DNA from 3 places in the Pseudomonas sp. MT3 genome. Region 3 is predicted to be linked to each of the others. Evidence: riboswitches for the same ligand, from Rfam matches in the RefSeq annotation. Region 3 holds a riboswitch; each other region holds the start of a gene.
The links. Region 3 has a riboswitch for cobalamin ahead of ACYCAX_RS15570 (TonB-dependent receptor domain-containing protein). Riboswitches for the same ligand answer to the same signal wherever they lie in the genome.

Region 1: it holds a riboswitch for cobalamin, as region 3 does, so the genes downstream of both, ACYCAX_RS14955 (CbtB domain-containing protein) here and ACYCAX_RS15570 (TonB-dependent receptor domain-containing protein) in region 3, are expected to answer to the same signal.
Region 2: it holds a riboswitch for cobalamin, as region 3 does, so the genes downstream of both, btuB (TonB-dependent vitamin B12 receptor) here and ACYCAX_RS15570 (TonB-dependent receptor domain-containing protein) in region 3, are expected to answer to the same signal.

The regions. Positions count from the first base shown of each region.
Region 1 is NZ_JBTVPY010000013.1:38,437-43,277, reverse strand. It holds gene cobM (precorrin-4 C(11)-methyltransferase) at 1-88, opposite strand, end outside; gene ACYCAX_RS14965 (cobalamin biosynthesis protein) at 85-501, opposite strand; gene ACYCAX_RS14960 (CbtA family protein) at 584-1,294, opposite strand; gene ACYCAX_RS14955 (CbtB domain-containing protein) at 1,388-1,576, opposite strand; cobalamin riboswitch at 1,678-1,896, opposite strand; cobalamin riboswitch at 1,968-2,162, shown strand; gene cobW (cobalamin biosynthesis protein CobW) at 2,398-3,465, shown strand; gene cobN (cobaltochelatase subunit CobN) at 3,583-4,841, shown strand, end outside.
Region 2 is NZ_JBTVPY010000010.1:56,767-61,607, reverse strand. It holds gene ACYCAX_RS12215 (FUSC family protein) at 1-1,957, shown strand, start outside; cobalamin riboswitch at 1,980-2,204, shown strand; gene btuB (TonB-dependent vitamin B12 receptor) at 2,317-4,161, shown strand; gene cobO (cob(I)yrinic acid a,c-diamide adenosyltransferase) at 4,176-4,787, shown strand; gene ACYCAX_RS12200 (cobyrinate a,c-diamide synthase) at 4,816-4,841, shown strand, end outside.
Region 3 is NZ_JBTVPY010000013.1:160,230-165,070, forward strand. It holds gene tesB (acyl-CoA thioesterase II) at 1-527, shown strand, start outside; gene ACYCAX_RS15565 (HAD family hydrolase) at 524-1,120, shown strand; gene ACYCAX_RS15570 (TonB-dependent receptor domain-containing protein) at 1,477-3,333, opposite strand; cobalamin riboswitch at 3,440-3,614, opposite strand; gene dxs (1-deoxy-D-xylulose-5-phosphate synthase) at 3,656-4,841, opposite strand, start outside.

The DNA.
Region 1 (4,841 bases), 120 kb from region 3:
TCACCGGGCAGGTGCGGATCAGCCGCTGGCCCTTGACCGTGATGAGCTCGGGATCGCCAGGACCGGCACCGATGAAATAGACCGTCATGGCTGCTCCCGTTCGGATTCGACGGGGATGAAAGCCAGCGCGCAGGTGGCTTGCTCGCTGCGGCGCTTGCCCACCAGCAGGCGTGCCGGCGCACCACCTTGCGCCTCGGCCTGCAGCAATGCCGCCGCTTCGGCCACGCTCGCGCTGCCGGTGGCCGCACGCACAGTTTCAGAAGGCTCGCCCAGGTTCCTCTCGCAGGCCGCCAATTGTTGCGGTGTGAACAGCGCCAGCGGCAAGTCGAGGGCAGCAGCCAGGGCGGTCAGCCCCTCTTCGTCGGCTTTCAGCGTGGCGCTGGCCAGGGCGGTGAGATGGGACTCGTCGAGCCCGGCCTCGGCCAGCGTATCCCGCAGCAAGGCACGCAGTTCATCGAGCGGGCAGCCCCGGCGGCAACCGAGGCCGGCAACCAGCGTCATCGGCATTCTCCTGGAAGTGACACCTGTAAATAAAAACCCCGCAGGCGGCTGGGCCGGCTGCGGGGTCGAGCATAGCGGCGAATCAGGCCGAGGGGGCGAAACGGCGGAACAGCCAGGCGGCCACCAGACCCAGGGCCGCCCAGAACACCGCGTTGGTGACCAGCGAGGCGACGATGAACTCGTGAGCCAGGCTTTCCGGCGCGAGGCTGGAATGCACTTCCGGCTGCGGCGCGCCGATCACGTGCGGCACCACCAGCAACGCAAGGCCGACGATGCGCAGCGCCCAGTGGCGGCCGAACACCAGCAGCGCGAGACCGGCGGCGGTGGCGGCGGCAGTGCCGATCCACCAGGTCTGCCGCAGGCTCAGATCCGCGGCGGCGGTGCCGGGGACTTCCGGCGGCAGGCCGAGGGACGGCGCCAGGGTGAACACGGCAAAACCGGCCAGGCCCCAGAGCAGGCCTTCGGAGGTCTTGCCCGGCTCACGCAGGGTGAACAGGCCCGCGAGCATCAGCGCGAAACCCACCGCGACCACCAGATTGCCGCCGGTGGTGGAGAGGATGCGCTGCCAGCCGTCTTCCGGCTCCCAGGCTTCCTCGTCATGGTGATGACCCGCAACTGCGCCGTCGGCGTGCTCATGGGCATGTTCTTCGACCAGTGCGGCGGTCGGCTCGGATTTCTCATAGGTTTCCGCCTTGAGGATCAGCGGGGATACCCACAGCAGCTGGACCACGGTCAGCACCAGCGCGGCGATCAGACCGGCGAATCCGGCGGTCTGGGCGATACGTTTGATCATTGCAGTTCTCCGGACGAAACGAGACCTCGAGCGCGGCGAACCAGCGATCGCGAGTGCCTCGAATACGCTGCGCTTACGCGCAGGCAGCGTGCGTCAGTGGCAGGGGAAGCCCGCACTATGGCGGGTATCGTGGGCAGCGTTGTGCACTGCTTCCAGATGAGAGAAACCGGCGAAATACACCAGCAGCGCACCGAGCAGGCTGGCGCCAACGGCCAGGCTGATGCGCTTGGAAAGGGGGATGGAAGTACTCGACGCCTGTTGCGTCAGGATGCTGCTGGACATGAACGTTCCCTCTGAAAAGAGTGAGAACGCAGAGGTTGAACGCATTCGAACGCGCCGGATCGGTCGCGCCACGGCCTGCGCCCGCCCACCGCGGGTTTGCCAAAATGTGAGGATTCCAGGCCGGTCTCCGGGCTTGCGACGCCAGCGAGAGACTCTCGCCGGATGGGCCAGCCTTCCCATGCCTTGGCACAGTGGCTACTGACGACCCTCGATGCGCTTACCGTTGCGGGGGCAGCGCCGGACTGGTCCTTGCGGACGCACCGGCTTCCCGTTTCACCTCGCGCGCGTCGGCGCGAGACACCTGAAACCGCGCTAGCTGACCACGGCAGTCCCGCAGCGTCAACTGCGCGTCGCCCGATCCCCGGCGATTGACCGCCCCGGCCACGCTGCGTAGCCTTCCTCCCTTCGAGGTTCTCCGGCACTGGCCGGAGCTAAGAGGGAACGTGGAAATCTTCGGATGCGCCACGGCTGCCCCCGCAACTGTGAACAGCCTGTCTCTTCACGCGCCACTGCCGATTCGGGCGGGAAGGCGAAGAGACGATCAAGGGCTGTGAGCCAGGAGACCTGCCTCGTGACTGGTTTTCGATCTGCTGCGCGTCGGCCATGCTGCGTTGGCGGATCGTCGTGGACTGCTCATTGACTACAGTCAACTCCGCGTCCCCGACGATCCTCCGCCTTGCCTGGCTCTAGCTCGCGAGATCCGGAACCGGTTCGTTATCAACAGACAACCGGGCGGGGTGATCCGGTGGCGACCTTCGTTGCGCGGCGAACCCGCGCGCGCGCCCTTCATCCGCCCTCCAATGTCCACTTGCGAGGCGCGCATGAAAACCCTGGCCAAACTCCCCGTCACCATCGTCACCGGCTTCCTCGGTGCCGGCAAGACCACCCTGCTCCGCCACATGCTCGATACTGCCTCCGGCCGCCGCATCGCGGTGATCGTCAACGAGTTCGGCGAGCTGGGCATCGACGGCGAAATCCTCAAGCAGTGCTCCATCGGTTGCAGCGAAGAAGAGGCGGTCGGCCGCGTCTTCGAGCTGGCCAACGGCTGCCTGTGCTGCACCGTGCAGGAAGAGTTCTTCCCGGTGATGCGCGAGCTGGTGGCGCGCCGTGGCGACCTCGACCAGATCCTCATCGAGACCTCGGGCCTGGCCCTGCCCAAGCCGCTGGTGCAGGCCTTCCAGTGGCCGGAAATCCGCAACGCCTGCACCGTGGACGCGGTGATCACCGTGGTCGACAGCCCGGCCGTGGCTGCCGGCACCTTCGCCGCCCATCCCGAGCAGGTGGACGAGCAGCGCAAGCAGGACCCGAACCTGGACCACGAATCGCCGCTGCACGAACTCTTCGAGGACCAGCTAGCCAGCGCCGACCTGGTGGTCTTGAACAAGGCCGACCTGCTGGACGCCGAGGCGCTGGCCCGCGTGCGCGCCGAAGTTGCCGAGGAGCTGCCGCCGGCAGTGAAGATCGTCGAAGCCAACTCCGGCCAGCTGCCGCTCTCGGTGCTGCTGGGGCTGAACGCCGAGGCCGAGCTGCACATCGACAGCCGCCCGACTCACCACGTCCACTCCAATGAAGAGCACGAAGGCCATGAAGATCACCACCACGACGAGTTCGACTCCTTCCACGTCGACCTGCCGGAAGTGGAAGAGCGCGCCCTGCTCGATGTGCTGAACGCGCTGGTCGAGCGCCACGCCGTGCTGCGCATCAAGGGCTTCGTCGCCATCCCCGGCAAGCCCATGCGCCTGTTGGTGCAGGGCGTCGGCAAGCGCTTCGACAAGCACTTCGACCGCGCCTGGCGCAGTGACGAAACCCGCAGCACCCGCCTGGTCGTGATCGGCCAGGAACTGGACCAGGCCGCCATCAGCAACGAGCTGCGTACCGCCCTGGCATAACACTGCTTATCGTAGGAGCGAGCTTGCTCGCGAACGGCCTCACAGCGGGGTCTGGTTCGCGAGCAAGAGCTAGGCGCCCCCTCGCTCCTACATGAAGCCCTACACCGAGCAAGCCTCATGCATCTGCTGCGCACCCAACCCGGCGGCTTCGTCCCCGACGACGGCATCGCCCACCTGGCCCAGACGCCCGCCGAGCTGGTGATCCTCTGCAGCGGCGATTCGCACCTGGCGCTGCTCGCCGAGGCCGCCCGTGAGCTGCCGGAGGACTACCCGAGCCTGCGCCTGGCCAACCCCATGCAGCTGCAGAACCACGCCTCGGTGGACTTCTACGTCGACGAGGTACTGCAGTACGCCAGGGTCATCCTGATCTCGGTGCACGGCGGCGTCGGCTACTGGCGCTACGGCATGGAGCAACTGGCGGCGCTGGCCGAGCGCGGCGCCACGCTGATCGCCGTGCCCGGCGACGACAAGCCCGACCCCGAACTCGGCGCCCTGTGCAACGTCCCACCTGAGGATGCCGAACGCCTCTGGCAGTACCTGCGCCAGGGCGGCATGGACAACGCCCGGCAGTTCTTCGCCTGCCTGGCCAGCCGCCACCTGCAACGCGACTACACCTGGAGCGAACCACGGACGCTGCCCCGAGTGGTGGTCTATCACCCGCAAGTCGGCAGCTGCGACCTCACCCGCTGGCAGGTCGACTGGAACCCTGAGTACCCGGTCGCCACGCTGCTGTTCTATCGCACCCACCTGCAAGCGGCGAACACCGGTTTCATCGACACCTTCTGCGAACGCCTGCAGGCCCAGAGCATCAACCCGTTGCCCATCGCCGTCGCCAGCCTCAAGGAAGCCGCTTGCCTCGATGCCGTGGAAAATCTGCTCGATAGCGCCGACGCCGAGCTGATCATCAACACCACCGGCTTCGCCCAGTCCAACCCGGAAGCCCCACAGGAGCGACCGTTCCGCCGCGACGTGCCGGTGCTGCAAGCCATCTGCTCGCTGGACAACCACGACCTCTGGCGCGCCAACCCGCAGGGCCTCGGCCCGCGCGACCTGGCCATGCACATCGCGCTGCCGGAACTGGACGGTCGCATCATCACCCGGCCGATCAGCTTCAAGGGCCTGGCCTGGCGCAGCGAGCGCAGCCAGAGCGACGTGGTCTGCTACCTGCCGCACCTGCCCGGCATGGACTTCGTCGCCGAGCTCGCGCGGCGCTGGATGCTGCTGGCGCGCAAGACCAACGCCGACAAGCGCGTGGCGCTGATCCTGGCGAATTACCCGACCCGCGACGGGCGCATCGGCAACGGTGTCGGCCTCGACACGCCGGCCGCCGCGCTGAACATCCTGCGCGCGCTGGAGGCTCAGGGTTATCCGGTCGC
Region 2 (4,841 bases), on a different contig from region 3:
GCTGGCGGGCGGGATCGCTCTCTACCTGGCGTTCGTCTTCCAGTTGCAGCAGCCGCAATGGGCGCTGGTCACGGTGTTCGTGGTCAGCCAGCCGTTGAGCGGCATGGTGCTGGCCAAGAGCGTGTTCCGCCTGCTTGGCACGCTGACGGGGGCGGCCATGTCGGTGGCCCTGGTCGCCTGGCTGGGGCAGGCGCCCTTGCCGTTCCTGCTGGCGATGGCGCTATGGCTGGCGTTCTGCACCGCCGGGGCGTCGATGCTGCGCAATTTCTCGTCCTACGGCTTCGTGCTGGCCGGCTATACCGCCGCGATCGTTGCCCTGCCAGCCTCGGCCGCGCCGCTGACGGTCTTCGACCAGGCCGTGGCCCGCTGTTCGGAGATCGGCCTGGGCATTGCCTGTGCTTCCCTGGTCAGCGTGCTGCTGTGGCCGCGCAGCACGGAGCAGCAGTTGCTCGAGCAGGCGCGCAAGGTCTGGTCGTCGACGCTGAAGGCGGCGTCCGCGGAAATGCTGGGCACCGATGAACACGCGGCGCTGATCGCTACCCTGGGCAGCATTCTGGAGCTGGATGGGCGGCAGGAGCAGGCGTGGTTCGAAGGTCCGACGGGGCGTCGGCGAGTGCCTGCGTTGCGTGGGCTCAATGCCGCCCTGCTCGGCCTGCTGCGCGCCGCGCGCCGGGTTGCGCGGGAAGGACGGTTGCTCGACGCCGCCGTCGAGCTGGCCGTGCGCCCCTGGCGCGAGCTGGTGCGCGAGTGCCTGGAGAATGCGCAACAGCCCGACTTCACCGCCTGCCGGGAGCATCTGCTCGGTGCGCTGGAGAACGCCGCAGGTGCACAGGAGCGCGATTACCTGGAATCTCTGCTGGCGGTGCTGGATCGGGGCCGGCAATCCCGGCGCAGCCTGGAAGCACTGCTTTACGGTGAAGCGACACGCGAGGCGCCGGCGCTGATCGTCTGGCACCGGGACGTCGAGCGCGGGCTGCTGTTCGGCCTGCGCAGCGCCCTGGCATTTCTCTGCGTGGCGGGGTTCTGGGTGGTCAGTGCCTGGCCCAGCGGCCTGGGCGCGGTTTCCATCACCGGTGTGGTGCTGAGCCTGTTCGCCAGCCGTGACGAGCCAGCCGGCGCGGGCCTGAACTTCCTGCGCGGCATCCTCCTCTCGATTCCCGTGGCGGCGGTTGCCGTGCTGGTGATCCTGCCGCGATGCGAAGGATTCACGGCGCTCTACAGCGTACTCGGCATACCGCTGTTCATCGCGGCGCTGTGCACGACGCGGCCGGCCATCGCCGCAATGGCATCGGCCTTCTGCATCTTCTTCGTGAAGAACGTGGGGCCGAGCAACCAGATGGTCTACGACCTCGACCACTTCCTCAATTCGGCGTTGGCGACGGTGCTGGGCGTGGGGTTCGCGGTGCTGGTGTTCAACCTGGTGGAGCTGCGGCCGGGGCGCCGCCACTACCGGCGAGTGCTCGGCGCACTGCTGGCCGACCTGGCACGGCTGACCCGTGGCCCGCTGCCCAGGCTGGAGGCCTGGTTCGACGGGCGCAGCGCCGACCGCCTGCTGCGCCTGGTGCAATACCAGGACGGCCTGCCGCGGGAACGCCGCGCCCAATGGCGGGGAGGGCTGTTCGGCCTGGCGTTGGCGGACGAACTGCTGTTCCTGCGCGACAGCCTGGGCACGGCGCGGGGGCCGCTGCGGCGCGCGCGGGACTCTTATCTGGCGCGGTTGCGGCAGTTGCTGCTCGACGGCGGGCCGCGTAACGACCGGGAGCATGCGCTGGATGGAGTCGAGGAGGCGCTGTCGGCTGCGTTGCAGGGCAATCGCTGGCTGGAGGAAGGCCAGCGCCGCCGGGCACGGGCCGCCGTCGGCCAATTGCGCTCGATCTGGTTGCGCTGGTGCCGGGAGGCTGCGGCCGACGCACCGGTGCGCTTCGTCACCCTGGGAGCGACAGGCCGCCGCAATTGACCGTGGCTGGCGACAGCCACTAAGCTGCGCGCCTGCTTCAGGTGCCCCCGGTGCAAGTCGGGGGTGAAACAGGGAAGCCGGTGAAGTCCGACCTCGCGGTCCGACCAGTCCGGCGCTGCCCCCGCAACGGTAAGCGAGCATCGAACCGCATTCCGCCACTGTGCCATCGGCATGGGAAGGCGCGGTTTCAGGAGCCTGTCACGGCCCACTCGCAAGCCCGGAGACCGGCCTGCTGCATGTCATGGCATCGCGGTGGGCGCTGTCGAGCGTTCCGGCTGATCGACCGCCGGGGCGCTACCGTCCTCCGCCTGCCTTTTTCGGTCAGAGCCGCGCGGGTGAGAGCGGCGGAGTGAGTTCACGTGAAGCATTTCCTCTATTGGCCGACAGCCCTGGCGCTGGGCGGCTTCTCCTGCATCGGCCTGGCGGCGGACGAAGCGCCGCTGGTGCTCGACGATCAACTGGTGACCGCCACGCGCACCGAGCGCCGCGCCGAGCAGACGCTCGCTTCGGTCAGCGTGCTGGACCGCGCCGACATCGAGCGCAGCCAGGCGCAATCGGTGCCCGACCTGCTGCGGCGGCTGCCGGGGATTTCCCTGGCCAGCAACGGCGGCCCCGGCAAGGCCACCAGCCTCTACCTGCGCGGCAGCGAATCCGACCATGTGCTGGTGCTGATCGACGGCATCAAGGCCGGCTCGGTTTCGTCCGGCGGTGCGTCCTTGCAGGACTTGCCGGTGGCGCTGATCGAGCGCATCGAAGTGGTGCGCGGGCCGCGTTCCAGTCTGTACGGTTCCGAGGCCATCGGCGGGGTGATCCAGATATTCACCCGACAGGCACTGGAGCCGGGCTTCAAGCCCTGGGCCTACGCCGGGGCGGGTAGCCAGAGCACCTACGAAGGCAGCGCCGGAGCCTCGGCCGGCAACGGTCGCGGCTGGTTCGCCCTCGGCGTATCGAGCCTGGATACCGCCGGCATCGACGCCAAGGCCAACGGTGCCAGCGGCCATGAGCCGGACCGCGACGGCTACCGCAACCTGTCCGGTTCGCTGCGTGCCGGCTACCGTTTCGACAACGGTCTGGAGCTGGACGGCAGCCTGCTGCAAACCGATTCGCACAACGACTTCGACACGGTGAACAGCCGCCGCACCCAGGGCTTCGATGCCTACAACGATGGCGTGCAGCGGGTGATCGGCGGCCGCGTGCGCTTCGCGCCGCTGGAGCCCTGGCGGGTGAGCCTGTCCGCCGGGCGCAGCGAGGACAAGTCCGATGCCTACCAGGACGGTGCCTTCTACTCGCGCTTCGACAGCCGTCGCGACACCGCGTCCTGGCAGAACGACCTGGACCTCGCGCCCGGCCACACCCTGACCCTGGGCTACGACTGGCAGCAGGATGAACTAAGCAGTTCCACAGACTATGCACTGACCTCCCGCGACAACCGCGGCACCTTCGCCCAGTACCTGGGCAGCGCGGGGCGGCATGACTGGCAACTGAGCCTGCGCCACGACGACAACCAGCAGTTCGGCAGCCGCAACACCGGCAACCTCGCCTGGGGCTACGCGCTGACCGACGCCGTACGGGCCTTCGCCAGCTACGGTACGGCGTTCAAGGCGCCGACCTTCAACGAACTCTATTACCCTGGCTACGGCAACCCCGACCTGGATGCGGAAACCTCGCGCAGCGTCGAAGTCGGCGTGGACGGTCGCCACGGCTGGGGCCACTGGGCGGTGAACCTGTACCGCACGGCGATCGACGACCTGATCGCTTACGACTCGGCATTGCGTGCGCCGGACAATATCGACCAGGCGCGCATCCGCGGTGTCGAACTGCAGCTGGGCAGCCAGTGGCGGGACTGGGTGTGGAACGCCAACGCCAGCCTGCTCGACCCGGAAAGCCGCGCCAGCGGCAACCGTGGCAACGACCTGCCGCGCCGCGCCCGGCAGTTGTTCAACCTGGACCTCGACCGGCGCTTCGACGCGCTGAGCCTGGGCGCCAGCCTGCACGCCGAAGGCCACCGCTACGATGACCTGGCCAACCGCAATCGCCTGGGCGGCTTCGCTACCCTGGACCTGCGCGGCGAGTATCGACTGAACCCGGAGTGGCGTCTGCAGGCGCGCCTGAGCAACCTGTTCGACGCCGATTACCAGACCACCCTGGGCTATGAGCAGCCCGGCCGCGCCGTACTCTTCGGCGTGCGCTACCAGGCCCTTTGAGAGGAGAGAGACCGATGAGCGAATCCCCGGAAAAGGACGAACGCCACCGTTCGCGCATGCAGCGCAAGAAAACCGTGGTCGACGAGAAGATCGCCCAGGCCCAGGGCGAGCGTGGTGTGTTCCTGGTCCACAGCGGCAACGGCAAGGGCAAGAGCAGCTCGGCCTTCGGCATGGTCGCCCGCGCCTTGGGCCACGGCATGAAGGTGGGCGTGGTGCAGTTCATCAAGGGCGCCGCCACCACCGGCGAGGAGACCTTCTTCCGGCGTTTCCCCGAAGAGGTCAGCTACCACGTGATGGGCGAGGGCTTCACCTGGGAGACCCAGGACCGCCAGCGCGACATCGCCAAGGCCCGCGAGGCCTGGGACGTCGCCCGCCAGTTGCTGGGCGATCCGCAGATCGGCCTGGTGGTGCTGGACGAGGTGAACATCGCCCTCAAGCATGGTTACCTGGCGCTGGACAGCGTGCTCGCCGACATCGCCGCCCGTCCACCGATGCAGCATGTGGTCGCCACCGGGCGCGGCGTGCTGCCGGCGATGGTCGAGACGGCCGACACCGTGACCGAGATGGGCCTGGTGAAGCACGCCTTCAAGGCGGGCATCAAGGCGCAGAAAGGGGTGGAGTTCTGATGGCTGCCGTCGTGCCGGAACGCACCTGATGTCCGACTCCCGTCAGTGCCCCGC
Region 3 (4,841 bases):
TCCAGCACCAGATCCCGATGCCTGACGTGGTTGGCCCGGAGAACCTGCCCACGGATCTCGAGCTCAAGCAGCGCAGCGCCGAGCAGTTCCCCGAACTGATCCGCGACAAACTGCTGTATCCCAAACCCATCGAGATCCGCCCGGTCACCCAGAACGACCCCTACGAGGCGCAGGTCGGCGAGCCGATCAAGTACCTCTGGCTGCGCGCCGACGGCAAGCTGCCGGACATCCCGGCGCTGCACAAGTACATCCTCGCCTACGCCTCGGATTTCGGCTTCCTCACCACCTCGCTACTGCCTCACGGGCATTCGGTGTGGCAGAAGGACATGCAGGTTGCCACCATCGACCATTCCGTGTGGTTCCACCGCGACCTGCGCGCGGACGAGTGGCTGCTCTATGCGATGGACAGCCCCTGGGCCGGCAATGGCCGCGGCTTCGTGCGCGGCAGCATCTTCAACCGCGACGGCCAACTGGTCGCGTCCACCACCCAGGAAGGCCTGATTCGTCATCGCGAGGATTGGTCGTGAAACTCGGCGACATCCGCCACTGGGTGTTCGACATGGACGGTACCCTGACCCTGGCGGTGCACGACTTCCCGGCGATCAAGCGGGCCTTGGGCATTCCCCAGGAACACGACATCCTCTCCCACCTCGCGGCATTGCCGGAGGACGAGGCGGCGGCCAAGCACGCCTGGCTGCTGGAGCATGAGCGCGAACTGGCGGTGGCCTCCATTGCGGCGCCCGGTGCGGTGGCGCTGGTGCGCGCGTTGCACGGGGCCGGCTACCGCCTGGGCATCCTCACCCGCAACGCCCATGAGCTGGCGCTGATCACCCTGGCCGCCATTGGGGTGGGCGATTGTTTCCACAGCGGCGACATCCTCGGCCGTGGCGAGGCCGATCCCAAGCCCAGCCCGGACGGCCTGCTGCGCCTGGCCGCGCGCTGGGACGTGGCGCCGCAGCGGATGCTGATGGTCGGCGACTACCGCTTCGACCTCGATTGCGCCCGCGCGGCGGGTGCGCACAGTGCGTTGGTCAACCTTCCGGATAACCCCTGGCCCGAGCTGACCGACTGGCATGCGCAGGATTGCGCGCAGTTGGGGCGAATGGCGGGAGTGCTCTAGGCCCGCTGCTGGGCGGGTTCGCGAGCAAGCTCGCTCCTACAGGGTTCAGCACGCGCTGAGACATCGGAGCTACACCGGGCCGCTTTTTGTAGGAGCGAGCTTGCTCGCGAACCGACTTCCCACTATTCCACAGGCCCGGCGTAGGAGCGGACTTCGTCCGCGATTGGTGTCGGCCACGCAGGAGCATCGCGGATGAATCCACTCCTACGGAGGCTCTGTTCGATACCGGTGCGCCTCACCCCAGCCCTCTCCCAAGGGGTGAGGGCGCCGAATCTTGAGCCTGCCAGGACAGTCCCTCTCCCTCCGGAGCGGGTGCGTAGCCAGGGGCAGGGTGAGGGGCCGTCAGGCCGCTTCCCTTACAGCTCCGGCGTCCAGGTCACCGCCAGCAGCGCGGTGCGCCCCGGTTCGCGGTAGGGGCGGGCTTCGCCCATGAAGTCCATCGGGCTGGTCGGGCGCAGGTAGTCGCCCAGGGTGTAGTTGCGATCCAGGGCGTTATCCAGCTTCAGGTCGAAGCGAATCTCATCGCTGGCCAGCCAGCTGGTGCGCAGGTCGAGCACGCCGTAGCCGGACAGTTCGCGGGTGTTGGCCGCGTCGTCGTAGCGTTGGCTGACCGCACGCCAGGTGCCGCCGACGCCGAAGGCGCCGAACTGGCGATCCAGGTCCAGGCTCAGGGTGCGCCGCGCGCGGTATGGCAGGGTGTGGCCGGTGTCGCGGTCGCGCGGGTCGATCAGGCTCAGGCCGAGCGCGGCCTGCCAGCCCAGCACGTCGCGGGCGACGCTGGTCTCGAAGCCATTGATGCGCGCCTTGTTGATGTTCTCCGGCTGATTGCTGTTGCTGTCCCAGGCAATCATGTCGTCGATTTCGGTGCGGTACAGCGAGGCTTCCAGGTGTGTGCCCGAGAAGTCACCGCGCCATTGCAGCTCGTAGGTCTTCGAGGTCTCGGCCTTGAGGTCCGGGTTGCTCGCGCCGGGGTAGTAGAGGTCGCTGAAGGTCGGCGCGCGGAAGCCTTCGCCGTAGCTGGCGATCCAGGTCTGGCTGTCGCCCACCGGCAGGCTGAAGGCGGCGTTCCAGCTGTTCTGGCTGCCGTAGGCCTGGTTGTTGTCGTGGCGGATACCCAGCTCGGTGCCGAAGCTGTCGCCCTTGAAGCTGTGCTGGGCGAAGAAGGCACGGTTGCTGCGCTGGTCGTCGGCAAAGGCGGTGGTGCCGTCGACCTTGTCTTCGTACCAGTCGGTGCCCAGCGCCAGCTGATTGGCATCGTCCAGTCGCAGGCGGTTGATCCAGCTCGCCGAGTGGCGGGTGGTTCCCAGCGTGCCGTTGTTCCAGCTGTCGGCGGCGCCCACGGCCTTGTTGCGGTCGAAGCTGCGGCCCAGTTCCAGGCGGCTGTTCCACATCTTCGTGATCTGGCCGTCGAGGTAGGCGCTGTAGCTGCTGACGCGGAATTCGTCGCGGGGCGAGCCCGGCTCGAAGTTGTAGGCGTCGTCGTATTCGTTCTTGCCGCGCTGGTCGTTGAGGTTCAGGCCGGCCTTCCAGTCCTCGCTGAAACGGTGGTCCAGGTTCAGGTGCACGGCCTTGTTGCGCTGGGCGTCGTGATCGTTGTCGGCGCCGACGTTGTCGCTGGTGCGATCCCAGCCCTGGCTCTCGTCGAGGCTGCCGCCGAGGTTGTAGCGGGTCTGCTCGTCGCCGCCGGACAGGCTCAGGCTGCGTTCGAAGGTGCCGTGGCTGCCGGCAGCCAGGCGCACTTCGGGGTGCAGGCCGGCTTCGCCGCGACGGGTGAAGATCTGGATGACCCCGCCAATGGCGTCGGCGCCGTACAGGGCGGAGCGCGGGCCGCGGGTCACCTCGACGCGCTCGATGCTGTCGATGCTCAGGTAGTCCAGGCGGGCGATGCCGCTGCTGGCGGAGGCGACGCGCTGGCCGTCCACCAGCACCAGGGTCTGCGCGGTGCTGGTGCCGCGCACGGAGTACGAGACCACGCCGCCGGAGCTGCCCATCTGCACGCCAGGCACGCGGGCGAGCAGGGCGGGCACGCTGCGCACTTGTAGCCGCTCGATGTCGGCACGGGTGAATACGCTGTTGGCCGAAGTGGCTTCGGCGCGCGGCTGGGCCTGGCGTGCGGAGGTGATCACCTGGTCGGAGAGCCGGTAGATGTCGTCGGCGGCGAAGGCCAGGCCGGGCAGCAGGCTGGTGGCCAGGGCGAGTCGGGGCAGTTTCATGGAGCGTCCTCAAAAGCGGTCGGATGACTTTCGAGGAGGGCGTGGCAAGGGCGGCAGGCCGCACTTGACGGTGCGGCCCTCCGCAACACCTGTCGGGGCGTGTCGAGGGCGGTCTCCGGGCTGCCGACGTCACATCGCCGCCTTCCCGCATTCAGCAGTGGCGGATGGCGATGCTGCGCTCCGTGAGGGGCGCGTCGGTTACCGTTGCGGGGGCAGCGCAGGTCTTTCACCTGCTTCCCGTTACCTCGAACGAAAACGGGCGCACCTTAGTCGGTGCGCCCGTCACTGGCAATACTCCCGGGGAGGGATGCGCCGATCGGTCTCAGCGCTTGCCGAGGGCCTCCAGGCGCGCCTTCACCGAGGCTTCGATGCCGGCGGTGTCTAGCCCGCACTCCGCGAGCATCTGCGCGGGCTTGGCGTGCTCGACGTAGTAGTCCGGCAGGCCCAGGTGCAGGATCGGCTGCTGGAGGTTCTCGCGGGCGAGGAATTCGCTGACGGCGGCGCCGGCGCCGCCCATCACCGAGTTCTCCTCGACGGTCACCAGCAGCTCGTGGCTGGCGGCCAGCTGGCGCACCAGTTCCTCGTCCAGCGGCTTGACGAAGCGCATGTCGGCGACCGTGGCATCGAACTGCTCCGCCACTTTCAGCGCTTCGGCCAGTTGCACGCCGAACACCAGGAAGGCAACCTTGCCGGCCTTGCCTTCACGGCGCACCACGCCCTTGCCGATCTCGACCGGTGCCAGCGCCGCCTCGATGGGAGCGTTGGGGCCGGTGCCGCGCGGGTAGCGCACCGCCGCCGGGCCTTCGAAGTGATGGCCGGTGGTGAGCAGCTTGCGCAGTTCGTTCTCGTCGCTGGGGGTCATCACCAGCATGCCGGGGATGCAGCGCAGGTAGGAGAGGTCGAAGCTGCCGGCGTGGGTCGGGCCGTCTTCGCCCACCAGACCGGCGCGGTCGATGGCGAACAGCACGTCGAGGTTCTGCACCGCGACGTCGTGGATCAGCTGGTCGTAGCCGCGCTGCAGGAAGGTGGAGTAGATCGCCACCACGGGCTTTGCGCCGTCGCAGGCCATGCCGGCCGCGAGGGTCACGGCGTGCTGCTCGGCGATGGCGACATCGAAGTAGCGGTCCGGGAATCTGTCGGCGAAGGCGACCAGGTCGGAGCCTTCCTTCATGGCCGGGGTGATGCCGACCAGGCGCGGGTCCTGGGCGGCCATGTCGCACAGCCACTGGCCGAACACGCTGGAGTACTTCGGCCCGCCGGCCTTCTTCGGCGCGGCGTGGGCGGCGCCTTCGGTTTCCAGCTTGGTGATCGCGTGGTAGCCGATCGGGTCGATCTCGGCCGGGCCGAAGCCCTTGCCCTTCTTGGTCACCACGTGGAGGAACTGCGGGCCCTTGAGGTCACGCATGTTGCGCAGGGTGGCGATCAGGGTCGGCAGGTCGTGGCCGTCGATGGGGCCGATGTAGTTCCAGCCCAGCTCCTCGAAGAGCGTGCCGGGGACCAGCATGCCC